4 regions of the Brevibacillus sp. FW306-2-1A-C05A genome follow, and region 1 is predicted to be linked to each of the others. Evidence: riboswitches for the same ligand, from Rfam matches in the RefSeq annotation. Region 1 holds a riboswitch; each other region holds the start of a gene.
The links. Region 1 has a riboswitch for S-adenosylmethionine ahead of metK (methionine adenosyltransferase). Riboswitches for the same ligand answer to the same signal wherever they lie in the genome.
Positions count from the first base shown of each region.

Region 1 (3,418 bases):
TCAGCGTCACAGGCAACTTCCACCAGGAGGGCGACCAGGACTGGTTCTCCTACTACGTCCGCGAATACGGGCATATGGATGTGACGGTGACTCCCGACAACAAGCGGGTGGACCTGGTGCTTGCCATAGGAAAGCAGGAAACCGGAAAAAATACGGTTTGGGACCCGCTCTACGACAACGTCGACCGCGATAATCCGTCCGAGCGTGCGAGCAAGGAAGTCTCCCCGGGAAAATACTACATTCGGGTCAGCGAGTATCAGCAAAATGCGGTGAACGGCGAATATCGCCTGGATCTCGGGTTCACCCCGCTGAAAAAAGATTTGAACGAGCCGAATGATACGTACAGCAGGGCGTCGCCGCTAGCCGCTGGAGGGGTCATGACCGGAACGATTCCGACGGCTTCGGATGCAGACTGGTTTCAATTTACGCTCAATACAGACTCGTACGTCACGATTCGAGCCCCGTTTATTCCGGTATCCAGCGGTTTTCGCATCGCTCTTTACAGCGAGAAAAACATGAACTACGCGCTAGCTTCGACAAACGAAGTGGCTGAGCTGTCCGATCGGGGCAGCGAGATTTTCAGCCTGCGGTTGCCAAAAGGCAAGTATTACGTGCGCCTGAACAGCGGCATTCCGTTCAAGTACGATGCGTACAAATTGACAGTCACGCAGCAGCCCCTCGTTTCGGGGTATCGGGATATTTCCGACCATTGGGCGCGCACAGAGATCGCCAGGCTGAGCTCCAAAAGAATTGTCCAAGGCTTCGGCGATGCGACGTTCAAGCCTAACGAGGCAGTAACTCGTGCGCAGTTTGCCACAATGCTGCTGCAGGCGATGCGCGCGACCGGCTCGAAGGTAGCCAGCGCGTATTCCGGACGGGAAGTGTTTTCTGATTTGCCAAAAAAGCACTGGGCGTACAACACCCTTGGAGTGGCTTATCAGCTCGGAGTCTTGAAGGGGTATCCAAACAGTCAGATCAAGCCTGACCAAGCTGTTTCGCGGGCGGAAATGGCCGCGATGATCGCCAGGGCGAAGGGCGTGGCTCTGAACAGCAGCAGCGCACCGAGCTATCGCGATGTTCCGGCCGGCCATTGGGCAGCACCGGCGATCGGCGCTTTGACGGCAAGAAACTGGCTAAACGGATACGGTTCGCTCTTCAAGCCACAGGGCAGCGCTACGCGGGCCGAGGTTGTTGTATTAATCGCCAAATCGTATCAAGTGTAAGAAAAAATTTTCCGCTTTGCGTTCGACAGACGCATGGCATGGCTATATCGTCCTTGTGAAAACGCGGCTTCGATCACCTCAGACGCTTCCCGCAGGCGATTCCAACAGCGTTTTGTACAGGGCGATTTCGGCCAAAGAGGTGCTCTGGCAAAAGTCTATTGACACCACCTCAAAAAACAATTATTCTATAATCCGTAATGGATACTCTTATCCAGAGCAGGCGGAGGGACTGGCCCTATGAAGCCCGGCAACCGTCTGGAGCGGTGCTAACCAGCAGGACGGAAATCTGTTCTGGCCGATAAGAGGATGAAGGAAGCTAAAAGCGCTCAAACCTTTTCCTCCAAAAGATGGAAAAGGTTTTTTATTTGCGTTTACGTCGATAAAATCCTGACTCGGCTACCAAACTATTTGTATGAGGTCAAAGGAGGTATTTTCTCATGGCTTTGCAAAAAGGTCGTCGTCTGTTCACATCTGAGTCTGTAACCGAAGGACATCCGGATAAAATTTGTGACCAAATTTCCGACTCCATCCTGGACGCCATTTTGGCCAAGGATCCAAACGCTCGCGTAGCTTGCGAAACTTCCGTAACTACCGGGCTGGTTCTCGTAGCCGGTGAAATCACCACCAACACGTACGTGGACATCCAAAAGCTGGTGCGCGAAACGATCCGTGAGATCGGTTATGATCGTGCGAAGTTCGGCTTTGACGCTGACACTTGCGGCGTAATCACTGCGATCGGCGAGCAATCCGCTGACATCGCTCTCGGCGTAGACCAGGCTTTGGAAGCGCGCGAAGGCAAAATGACCGACGCTGAGATCGAAGCGATCGGTGCAGGTGACCAAGGTCTGATGTTCGGCTTTGCTTGCAACGAAACACCTGAGCTGATGCCGCTGCCGATCAGCATGTCTCACAAGCTGGCTCGCCGCTTGACTGAAGTTCGCAAAAACGGCACACTCGCCTACCTGCGTCCTGACGGCAAAACGCAAGTAACGGTTGAGTACGATGGAGACAAGCCAGTTCGCATCGACACCATCGTGATTTCGACTCAACACGCTCCTGAGACTACCTTGGAGCAAATCAAGCAAGACCTCATCGAACAAGTTATCAAACCAGTTGTTCCGGCTGAGCTGCTGGACGCTGACACCAAATACTTCATCAACCCGACTGGCCGCTTCGTAATCGGCGGACCTCAAGGGGACGCTGGTCTGACTGGCCGCAAAATCATCGTAGACACTTACGGTGGCTACGCTCGTCACGGCGGCGGCGCGTTCTCCGGTAAAGATCCGACAAAAGTAGACCGCTCCGGCGCTTACGCTGCTCGTTACGTAGCGAAAAACATTGTGGCTGCTGGCCTGGCTGACAAATGCGAAGTGCAAGTGGCTTACGCAATCGGTGTAGCGCAGCCTGTATCCATCGCTGTTGATACTTTTGGTACAGGAACCGTTTCCGAAGAAGATCTGGTGAAACTGGTGCGCAAACACTTCGACCTGCGTCCGGCTGGCATCATCAAGCAGCTCGACCTGCGTCGCCCTATCTACAAACAAACAGCGGCTTATGGCCACTTTGGACGCAATGACCTGAATGTTCCTTGGGAGCAAACAGACAAAGCAGAAGTTCTGAAGCAAGAAGCTGCGCAACTGGCAAAATAAGAACGACAAAGAAAGAGCCTGGTAAAGCTACTGGGCTCTTTTTTTATTACGGGGAAAAATTTTCCAGTTATTGGTGGGCTTTAAGCGAAGGGAAAATGTAGGACTGTGTCGAATCTCCTAGTGAGGAAGTAGAGGAGGGGTTTCTTTGCCGAACAAAAGGCTCTTCCTGACCGTATTTGTTATTTCTTTATTACTGGTTATGTCTGCAATGGGGATTGGTGAATTTTACCAATCAAAAAAGAATGCGCAAAAAGTGCAACCTTTTCCCCAAGTAGATACGTCTATAAGCATAAGCGAGGCAGAAATTGCTGAGCCAAACGTCACGCAGAACGAAAAAGCAACGGTAAAGCCGAAAAAGTGGTATAACAATCAGGTAGTCGTCCTGACGTATCACCATGTCACGGATGCATCAGGCCAGCGCTACGTCATTTCGCCTGAGCAATTTGCAAAACATATGTCGTTTTTGCACGAAAACGACTTGCAGCCGATCTCGTTGGATGAGTTTTTGCATTTTGTGGATACAGGGAGCTTGCCGACCGAAAATGC
Region 1 is NZ_JBYSWV010000062.1:11,053-14,470, forward strand. It holds gene AC3WJN_RS23490 (S8 family peptidase) at 1-1,223, shown strand, start outside; SAM riboswitch class I at 1,428-1,528, shown strand; gene metK (methionine adenosyltransferase) at 1,661-2,872, shown strand; gene AC3WJN_RS23500 (polysaccharide deacetylase family protein) at 3,018-3,418, shown strand, end outside.

Region 2 (3,418 bases), on a different contig from region 1:
TGGAAGGTAGGCGTACAGCTTCCTTCGTTCAGTTCACAGAGACGCTTCAGGCGTTTCAGGCGCTCTGCGCACTTTTCAGCCCGCATGCATTCATTGGCAAGCTCACATACATTGACGTGGCGCGCGTCTGCGATCATGCTGATGTCGTCCACATGCACAATCAGCCGCTTGCCTTCTTCTGTCACGAAGCCGATCGAGCAAAAATGCGCACCTGACATTTCCAAACGAGTGAGAACCACATTGGTGAAAACCTCTCCTGTGCGCAGTCGAACTTGAGCTGCTTCAATGGCTCCACCGATCTTCCGCTCGTTGGCGATCACCGTGTACATGTCAGTGTAACCGTTAATCTGATAGCGCATAGTACCCTCCCGCTCCTGATGAGATCAATTATCATTAACATCGTATAATGAAAATCATTATCTGTCAACGATGAGAATGATTTTTATTACTACTGCACGTCTTATGGTGCGGGAGGGGGGTTCGACTGGTAATGGATTGACAAGCAGGTGATAAAGCGTGGGCAGTGGACGGCGCGGGCAAGGGGGCAACGCAGACAAGCGCAGGTCAACATGGGGAAACATGGATGATCCTGAGATACGCGAGCAACCGACCAACGCACCCCCGGCAGTCTCACGCAACGCAGCCCCCAAAAACAAAACCACACTCCCCACCCCCAGGAAGTGTGGTCACCCGCTCTCCTACTTACTTCGTTTTCGCAAAAAGCCCCAACTGTTCGATCCGCTGAACCGCTTCGGCCAGGCGTTGTTCGTCCGACAGCAGGGCGGCGCGAACGTAGCCTTCGCCGCTTGGGCCGAAGCCGACGCCTGGTGCGACGACTACATGTGCTTTTTCCAGCAGCAAATCCGAGAACTCCACCGAAGTAAAGCCAGCCGGGACGGGGAGCCAGGCGAAAAACGAGCCTTGCGATGGCGGGGCCTGCCAGCCGATGCGGTGCAGATTGGAGAACAGCGCATTGCGGCGGCCTTCGTAGACGGCTACCAGATCGCGGACGCACTGCTGCGAGTCTGTCATCGCTTTGGCTGCGGCCATTTGGACCGCTCCAAACAGGCTGACGAAGTAATGGTCCTGAATCAGATTGATGAGCCTTACCAGCTCGCGATTGCCGACCATCGCGCCTACGCGCCAGCCGGCCATATTGTACGTTTTGGACAACGTGTAAAACTCCACGCCCACCTCTTTTGCCCCCGGCACCTGCATGAAGCTGACAGGCTTTTTGCCGTCGTAGCTGATCGCGCCGTACGCGAAGTCGTGGCAGACGACGATCTCGTGCTTGCGCGCAAACTGGACGGTTTCCTCGTAAAATTCAAACGGGGCGTTCACCGCTGTCGGGTTATTCGGATAGTTCAAAAACATCAGCTTGGCGCGGTCCAAATCGGCTTGCGGGATTTTGCTGTAGTCAGGCAAAAACTGATTTTCGGCCGTCAGCGGCATCATCGACATCCGGCCGTTTACGACCGCTACGCCGGACCAGTAATCCGGGTAGCCAGGGTCCGGTACGAGTGCCACATCGCCTGCGTTCATCAGCACCTGGCAAATTTCCACGAGGCCGGTTTTGCTTCCGAACAGGATCGCCACCTCTTCCTCCGGGTCGAGGTCCACGTCAAATTGTTGCTTGTACCAGTGCGCGACTGCCTGCTTCAGCTCCAGTCGGCCGGAAAATGGCGGGTATTTGTGATGCAGCGGATTTTCTGCCTGTGCCTTCAGCTCTTCCACAATGTGCGGCGGCGTAGGCAGGTCCGGGTTTCCTTGGCCCAGATTAATGACGTCATGCCCACAAGCGATGACTTTGTTTACTTTTGCCACCAATGTCGCAAAAAACTGGGTCGGGAGCCGATCAATCATGTCGGAAGGTTGGATGCGCATCTGTCTTCAGTTCCTTTCTTTTTAGGCCAATGTACAGCAAAAACCCCCTCTTTCCGTACAGAAAAAGGGGGAGATCAGCTTGGTCACGTCCTTATCTGTCAGGAATTATCCTGCTGGAATTGGCACAGCATCTGCAACGCGCAAGCGCGCAGATCCGCTGCCGGGCTTCATAGGGCCAGTCCCTCCGCCTCTCTTCATAAGTAAATCACACGGAATATACTGTTTTTAATCTTCTTCATACTACATTGCGGGCTCCGAACGTGTCAAGACGCTTCGCGAGGCCCGCGAATTTTTCCTGGCTACATCTTTTCTACGGTCGCGGCTGGCACTTTTCGGGTGCGACCTTGAAACGAGCTGTGCAGGGCGAAAAACGCGACAGACATTAGCGCCAGCCCCGCCATGATGTACAAAAGTCCTTGTGCCTGAAAATGCTGGAAAATGACCGCTCCGAGCAATGGGCCGAGCATGCGTCCCGCAGAGCCTGTGCCGGAGATCAGCCCTTGGATGAAGCCTTCTCGCCCCTGTGGCGTAAACTCTGCTGCCACGGCAGGCACGGCCGGCCAGACGAGCATTTCTCCAAGCGTCATGATGAACATCCCGGCGACAAAGCCGGCGTAGGAGGTCGTCTGCGACAAAATCAGCATCGACAGCACGAACACGTAGGAGCCGAGCAGCATCTGCGCTCGCAGCGTGCGGGCGAAGCGGCCAATGACCCAGGCGATCAGCGGCTGGCCGAACAAAATCAGGCCGCCGTTGATCGTCCAGAGCAAGCTGTACTGACGCAAGGAAATGCCCAACGATTGCATGTAGGTCGACAACACCGTCGTCCACTGGACGTAGACAATCCAACTGATTAACAGCCCGCTGCACAAGAGCAGTAGGGCGCCCCACGCCACTTTTTTCGTCGGCAGTTGCTGTAGCGGCGAAAGCGCCTCAACTGGCTTCGGCTTGGCAGCGCTTTGGACAGCAGCGGCGGGAGTGCCTGCGGTATTGGCTTGCTCCGCCCGATAGCCCCGCTCTGCAACTGCCTTGAGCTGCCGAGGCAAAATGAGCACGAACATGACGAGCACGATGACTTGCGAGATCGCGTTGCCAAAAAACGTCCAGGCAAACGAAATGCTCGCCAGCAAGCCGCCGAGGGCAGAGCCAGCCGCCACCCCGGCGTTGAGCGCGACGTAGATCATGTTGATCCCTTTGCGCCCGCCTTCCGGCCACAGCACGACAGCGAGTGCATTCATCACCGGAGAGAGCGTGCCGTAAAACAGCCCGTTCAGCAACAACAAGATCGTGTACAGCGTAAAGTCATGCGTGACGCCAAGCCCGACGGAAATCAGAATGACGCCGATTGAGGCAAAAACGATCGTGCGCATTTTCCCCCAACGGTCGAACAGCATGCCACCTGCGATGCTGCCGATCAAAAAAGCCCCCTGGTTCAATAACAGCAAAAAGCCCGCTACGGTCAGCGGCTTCCCTAAATAATCGTGGATATAGATGGTGACAAGCGGCCAAATACAAGCCATTCCGGTAGAAAAAA
Region 2 is NZ_JBYSWV010000006.1:114,593-118,010, reverse strand. It holds gene AC3WJN_RS07220 (hypothetical protein) at 1-359, opposite strand, end outside; gene AC3WJN_RS07215 (pyridoxal phosphate-dependent aminotransferase) at 703-1,884, opposite strand; SAM riboswitch class I at 1,973-2,087, opposite strand; gene AC3WJN_RS07210 (MFS transporter) at 2,184-3,418, opposite strand, start outside.
Region 2: another riboswitch for S-adenosylmethionine. It lies ahead of AC3WJN_RS07215 (pyridoxal phosphate-dependent aminotransferase); the one in region 1 lies ahead of metK (methionine adenosyltransferase).

Region 3 (3,418 bases), on a different contig from region 1:
TTCATGACCAAATGGGAAAAAGCCGTCTTCCCGGGAAACCAGCAAAACGGCTCCGCCCCTGATCCCCCCAAGCATTCGGACAAAAACGGCAGGCAGTAGGACGCCATCCATCTGGCATTCGTCCTTGCTGCCTGCCCGTTTTTTCTTTTGCGCCGCTTTTTCGGGTTATGCCGTTTCCAGCAGCGGGAAGCAGCGGACGGACAGGCCAAAATCGCTTTTCAGCACTTCCTCGTGCTCTTCGCGAATCCCTGTTACGATCAACCCCGCGCGCAATACTCCGCCCAGATCGAATTGGACTTTCAGCTTCGTCACCGTCACGCCCGCCTCGCGCAAGAAATGCAGGACGCGATCAGGCGTCGCAGCGAGACACGAGCCTTCGAGATAACACAGCACGCGCTCGTCCTGCCATTGACCCGGCTGCGCTTCGGCCGTTTTTTCCTTCCAGGCCGGATGCGGGGTAAACGGCTGCGTCAACAAATAAGCCAAATCCTCGACAACGGCGCTTGCCGTCGGCAGCTCGCCTGCGCCTCTGCCCGTAAACAGCAGATCGCCTACGATGTTTCCGGAAAGCTGAACAGCGTTGAAAGCATCCTGAATTTGCGCCAGCGGATGAGCGACAGGCAGCATGGTCGGCTGAACCGAGAGCCGGATTCCTTGCTCTGTTTTGTGCGCCTGGGCAATCAGCTTGATCCGGTAGCCCAGCTCGTTTGCGATACGGATGTGACCAGGAGACAAATCGGCAATCCCTTTGCGCACGACATTTGCAAGCGGCAGCGATTCTCCGTACACAAGCTGCGCGAGAATGTACAGTTTGTACATCGCGTCGAATCCTTCCACGTCAGAGCGCGGATCGGCTTCCGCATACCCCAGCTCCTGCGCTTGCTTCAACACTTCCTGATAGGGGAGCTGCTCCGCTTCCATTTTCGTCAGGATGAAGTTCGTCGTACCGTTGAGAATGCCGCGCACTCCTTGAATATCGTTCGTGCGCAAAAACTGTCGCAGCACGCTCAAAATCGGGATGCCGCCTGCCACGCTCGCCTCATAGGCCAGATGGACCTGATGCCGGTTTGCCAGATCGACCAACTCTGTGCCGCGTTTGGCAAGCAGCTCCTTGTTCGCCGTCACCACGTGGCAGCCTTTTTCGATCAAGGCACGGACGTAGTCATACGTCGGCTCGACGCCCCCCATCACCTCGACGACAATGTCCACATCGCTTTTCAACACGTCCTCAAAATCCGTGGTCAAAAGCGCGGGATCTACCTGAACGGCCCGTTCTTTTTCCGAATCGCGGACCAATGCTTTGACAATTTCGATTCGCTTGCCCAATCTCGCAGCCAGCTTCTCCTGCTGCGAACGAATCGTCTTGATGACGCCGCCCCCTACTGTTCCCAATCCAAGCAGCCCTACCTTGACTACACCTGCGCTCATTTCTACCACCTCATAGCAATATTTTCGTAAAAAGAAAAAACCTTCCCGCTAAGAAGAAGGTTTTGGCATCAACGAAATCCTTCTCCTTATCTCCCAGGACGCTTCCGCCCTGCAGGAATTGGCACCTTGTCACAAGCTGTGTGACGGTTGCCGGGCTTCATCGGGCCAGTCCCTCCGCCTCTCTGGATAAAGAAAACTATGAATTTTTGCTCTTTCTCGTCGAGAAAGCGGCCAAGCGAAAAGATTATTGGAAAAGAAAGCCTTTGTTGAGCGGAAACATCAAAAAACCTTCTTCGCTAAGAAGAAGGTTCGTCATAACTGCTACGATGTACCCGCTTCTTATCTTTCGGAACGAAAACGCCCCGCAGGAATTGGCACCTTGTCGCACTACGCAACGGTTGCCGGGCTTCATCGGGCCAGACCCTCCACCTCTCTGGATAAGAACTTTGTTTGCTGTTGAGCCTATTCTAAGAAATTCCAAAGCATTCGTCAACAAAATTCTTTTTCGTTTTTAACCAGGCTAGATGCGGTCAGAAACGGTTCAGATACGGCCAAAAACGGGACAACCGTTCCGAATGTACGGTCGCCTTCACCTGGCAAAAACGCTTTCGACTTCCTCCGTACTGCAGCAAACGCAACGGACCAGCCCTTCCTCGCTTTCCCCCGACAGCTCTCGTTCTTCGACATAACCGCACCATTGACAGATGAAAAGCTGAACCATGCTGCTCCCTCCTTTGAGTTGCTCACGGTCAATCAGCGCCGATTTCCTCTCCCCAAAACAAAAAACGCATTTTCTACTGATCGAAAAAAGATCCGATCGTTAGAAAATGCGCAGGCAAGCAATAGACATCCTTGTCCGTTTGCCAGTATGGCGAGTCCTCTAACACCTCCCTATCTCCCGTAGGTCCATCAGTGTTGTTGAAACAGGCAGGTCTCCTGACTTCGGGATCATCGTCTGGCGCTGCCTTCCCTGTCCAGCGGCTGGACAAGTGGCCTGTGTGCGCGAAACTCCCCTCTTACAGTGGCGGGACCGTGTCGGATTTGCACCGAGCTTCCCTATTATCCTTAGCAGCGAATCGCCGCAAGGAACCTGTTCCCCCGTATGCAATTTTGCAAATCGTTACTACCATTCTATTCTACTTTTCCTGAAAATGGTAGAATAAACAAGCGAAAGGGACGAATCAAATCAACGCGGTTCGCTTTTGCATACCGTCTACAGTGAATACCTTTCCCGCAATATGCGACAGTGATGGGCCTCATGCCCGGCAATGACATAGGCCAAAGTGCGTGCGGACAGTTTGTTGCCGTTGGCCGTCCCTGTTCGCGTCCACGCCTCCTCTGCCACTCCCCGCAACAGAGCGCGCGTCGACTGCCGAACAGCCTGATATTCTTCGAGCAAATCGGCCAGGTCGCGTTTCTGAAAAAAAGCTTGCGCAACATACGCATTTTCGTCAAATCCGACGAGCGGTGTCTGATCTCCCCGGGCAATTCGCAGCAAGCGGTAGCTCATAATCCGCTCCGTATCGATCAGATGCCCCAACACTTCTTTTACGGTCCATTTGCCCGGCGCGTAGCGATACTCCGCTTGCGCCTCGGTAAGCCCGGCATACATCTCGACGGTCTGCGCCAGTTGCTTCGCCAGTACGGCTGTCAACTCGCCTTCTGGCACTTGCTCGACATAGTAGGCAAAATACTCCCCGTATTCCTCGCGATTTGGTCGACTTGGCATGCTTTTCGCCTCCTTTGATTTTGGGAACGGTCATTCCTTTGCTGTCTGGCCTTTTCTTAGAGCATCCGGTTTTCAGATGCTCTGTGGTAACATCACGGCCGTTTTAAAGGGATAGCAAGCCAGACCCTCTGTCGCGCAAAGCAGTTGGGCATACGTATCCGTGCCCGAACCCGTACCCGAACCCGCAGCTCCCCCCTGCGAACGCTTTATTTACCTTCATCCCTGCCAGCCCTCAAACAACAGCACCCTTGCCGGAGCAGC
Region 3 is NZ_JBYSWV010000001.1:352,889-356,306, forward strand. It holds gene AC3WJN_RS01865 (hypothetical protein) at 1-99, shown strand, start outside; gene AC3WJN_RS01870 (homoserine dehydrogenase) at 166-1,428, opposite strand; SAM riboswitch class I at 1,512-1,621, opposite strand; SAM riboswitch class I at 1,765-1,872, opposite strand; cobalamin riboswitch at 2,338-2,537, opposite strand; gene AC3WJN_RS01875 (DinB family protein) at 2,642-3,157, opposite strand; gene AC3WJN_RS01880 (cyclase family protein) at 3,374-3,418, opposite strand, start outside.
Region 3: another riboswitch for S-adenosylmethionine. It lies ahead of AC3WJN_RS01870 (homoserine dehydrogenase); the one in region 1 lies ahead of metK (methionine adenosyltransferase).

Region 4 (3,418 bases), on a different contig from region 1:
GAGCAGTTGGACACTCTAGCCTGCGCATCTATCGGAATCCGGTACTGCTCGCTTAGTGCGCGGACCTTTTCCACGGCGTCCTTCCGGCGGAAAAATCCGGCCTGCTGCGGCTCGTAGCCGATCACGATATTTTCCGCCACGCTAAACTCGCCAAACAGCATGAAGTGCTGGTGCACCATCCCGATCCCGCTGCGAATGGCGTCCTGCGGCCCGCGAAAAGCGACAGGCTTGCCGCCTAGCACGATCTCGCCGGACGTAGGCTGCTCCATGCCGTACAGCATCCTCATCAGCGTCGTCTTGCCCGCGCCGTTTTCCCCGACGATGGCGTGGACTTCTCCCGCAGCAAGCGAAAACGAGACCTTGTCGTTTGCAATAAAATCTCCGTATTTCTTGGTCATGGCCCGCATTTCCAAACGATCGGTCATCCTTGCTCCTCCTTCTTTGCGCCTAGCCTTTCTCTTCCTTGCCTCTGCTCCTTGCCTTGCATATAAGGAAGACCGACTACACAGTTGTAGTCGGTCACAATCATGCACTGTGCGCTAGCTGTTAAAACGAGTCTGGCACTTTGCGGGTACCAGCGATGATCTCCTCGCTGATCGCTTTTACTTTGTCCACGACTTCCTGGCCAATAAAAGCGTTCAGAGGCGTCTGGCTCTCGTGCGTCACATACGTTACGCCTACGCCTTTTTCTTTCAAGCCGTAAGTGACGACACCCGGCTTGAACGAGCCTTCTACGAACGACTTCACGGTTTCATACGCAGCGGCATCTGTCCCTTTGAGCTGGGACAACACGATGTGCTCAGGGTCGATCGTGGTGCGGTCAACGTCCTGTCCCGATGTATAGAAGCCTTTTTCCTTCGCGGCCTCGAACACGCCGAGGTCGCCTACTGCTGCCGCTCCGTTGATGAAGTCGGCGCCTTTGGATGCTTGCAGCAGCGCCAGCTCCTTCGCTTTTGCCGGGTCAGAGAAGCTTCCTACGTAGTTCACCAGGAACTCCGCGTTTGGATTGGTTGCTTTCAAGCCTTCCTGGAAGCCGCCTGTCCATTTTTTCAACAGCGGAATATCCATGGCGACAACCATGCCGACCTTGTTTGTCTTCGTGGCAAGACCTGCCGCAGCGCCCATCAGGTAAGCCGCTTCCTGCTCGCGGAAGGTAACGCTGCGCACGTTTGGCAAATCTACTACGGTATCAATAATCGCGAAGTTGCGGTCAGGATTTTCGGCTGCCACTTTTTTCAGCGCGTCTTCCGCTTCAAAAGAAGAAGTGATAATCAGATCGTAGTTTTCCGCTACCGCAACGCGCAAATTTTCTTCGATGGCGCCGTGGTCAGTAGACTCGATGCTTTTTACTTCTGCGCCAAATTCCTGTCCTGCTTTTTTCGCGCCTTCGTCCATTTGCTGGAAGAACGGGTTTACCCCGATTTTTTCCGGCAAAATCAGCGCAATGCGCTTCTTCGCCGCGCCTTCTTGCCCTGCCGCTTCTTCTTTTGGCTTGTCAGCAGGCGCATTTCCGCCAGCCGAACAGCCCGCAGCCAAAACAGCAAAAGTGGTGAATGCTAACAACAACTTCTTCATGGTGTCTTCCGCTCCCATCCGAACGTTCTACGTTTTTTCTGTATCCTACTACGTAATGTACGGCTTTTTTCCGAAAAAATCAATACTAAACACGAATATTTTGCAATAAAAATATTTTATCGTTCGTGTATTACCCCTCCTGACAACAAAAAAACTCTTCCCGAAGGAAGAGTTTGCGTCCGAAGCCGTCCTCTTCCTCATCTGTCAAAACCCCGGTACAGGTTTTGCAGGAATTGGCACCTTTCTGTCCATGTCACGCATGTCCAGTGGTTGCCGGGCTTCATCGGGCCAGTCCCTCCGCCGCTCTCGATAAGGAGATAAAAACTATCAAGTTACAATGCATTCATTCTAGCAGAACAAACTGAAAAAGCAATTGTTTTTTCAGACTGTTCTCGCCAATTTTACACTTTGGCGCCTATTGTCTGTGAAACGTTTCCTGCAGCCGATGCGACAGATTGTTCAGTTCCCCCAGCTCTTCGGTAATTTCCCGCACCTTTTGATGCTGGTTTTCCGCTGTGGCGAAAAGCTCCTCCAGATTGGCGACCGACTGCTCGGTGACAGCGGTAATGGTCGACATTTCCATCGCCACTTCGCCCGAGCGCATTTTTACCCGGTTCATGCTGGAGCCGACCTGCTCCGCTGCCTGCAGGAAGGCCATCATGCCGGAGCGCACCGCCTCGATCGACGCCACTGTTTTCACAGCCAGCTCCTGGCCTTTTGCCACCGAAGCTTCCCCGTTGCTGATCTGCTGTACAGCGTTCTCGCTTTCCTGATGGAGCGATTTGAGAATCTCGGTAATTTCCTGTGTAGCGGTTGCGCTCTGCTCCGCCAGCTTGCGCACCTCGTCTGCCACCACGGCGAAGCCGCGGCCGTGCTCGCCTGCACGCGCCGACTCGATGGCGGCGTTGAGCGCAAGCAGGTTCGTTTGCGTCGCAATCTGGTTGATGGCTCCTACGATTTCCTCGACCCGATTGGCCTGGCGGTTGAGCTGGTGAATCGTCGACGCTGCCACGTTGACGGCAGAAACGATCTGTTCCATTTGCTGCGACAGCTCTTTCATCATGTCGACGCTTTCTTTCAGGCGGCGGTTGTTCTGGTCGGACTCGCTTTTCATCGCGTTCGTCTGCGTGGTGACCGCCACGATCTCCTGGTCGATCGACTGCACCTCTTCCTCGATCTTCACTGTCGAGTTCGCCTGCGACTCCATGCCCGTCGCCACTTCCTTGAAGGCGATCATCATTTCATCCGTATTGCGTTTCGTTCCTTCGGCATGCTCGTGTACGTGCTCTGTCGTACGGTCGATCTGCTCGGTCATCTGTTGGATATGGACGAGCATCTCTCCCAGGCGACGCTCTTTTTCTTCCGCTTCCTGGCGGGCGATGTTTGCCTTCTGCAAGGACGCTTGTCCCGCCAGACAGAGGTACGTCACCGCTCCCATCATCATCAGAATCGCCATGATGCGTAGCACCAGATTCAGCTCGGTGAAATCGCCGCTGAAAATCTCGTACGATCCTGTGTAAAATCCGACCAGCGTCACGATGATTTGCGCAATTCCGGCTGTCACTACGAGCTTCCAATCCAGGTAAGCCGCGAGAAAACCCATGACCACAAAAGCGAGAAACGTAACTTCTGGATACGTCGTGAAATGATCGAACGAAATCGCGTAAAACATAAGTCCGATCGCTACCAGATAACGAATGACATGGCTGTCTCTTTTGATGAAGTAAAAAGGCGAAACAATAAGGGTGACCAGCAATCCGAGGGAAGTCACTTTCCAGAAATTAGCGTCGACTTGATAGGCAATGAGTCCCGCCATCCACAGATGGTTCCATAGGATAAAAAT
Region 4 is NZ_JBYSWV010000004.1:3,392-6,809, reverse strand. It holds gene AC3WJN_RS05075 (ABC transporter ATP-binding protein) at 1-425, opposite strand, end outside; gene AC3WJN_RS05070 (BMP family lipoprotein) at 547-1,575, opposite strand; SAM riboswitch class I at 1,770-1,891, opposite strand; gene AC3WJN_RS05065 (methyl-accepting chemotaxis protein) at 1,991-3,418, opposite strand, start outside.
Region 4: another riboswitch for S-adenosylmethionine. It lies ahead of AC3WJN_RS05070 (BMP family lipoprotein); the one in region 1 lies ahead of metK (methionine adenosyltransferase).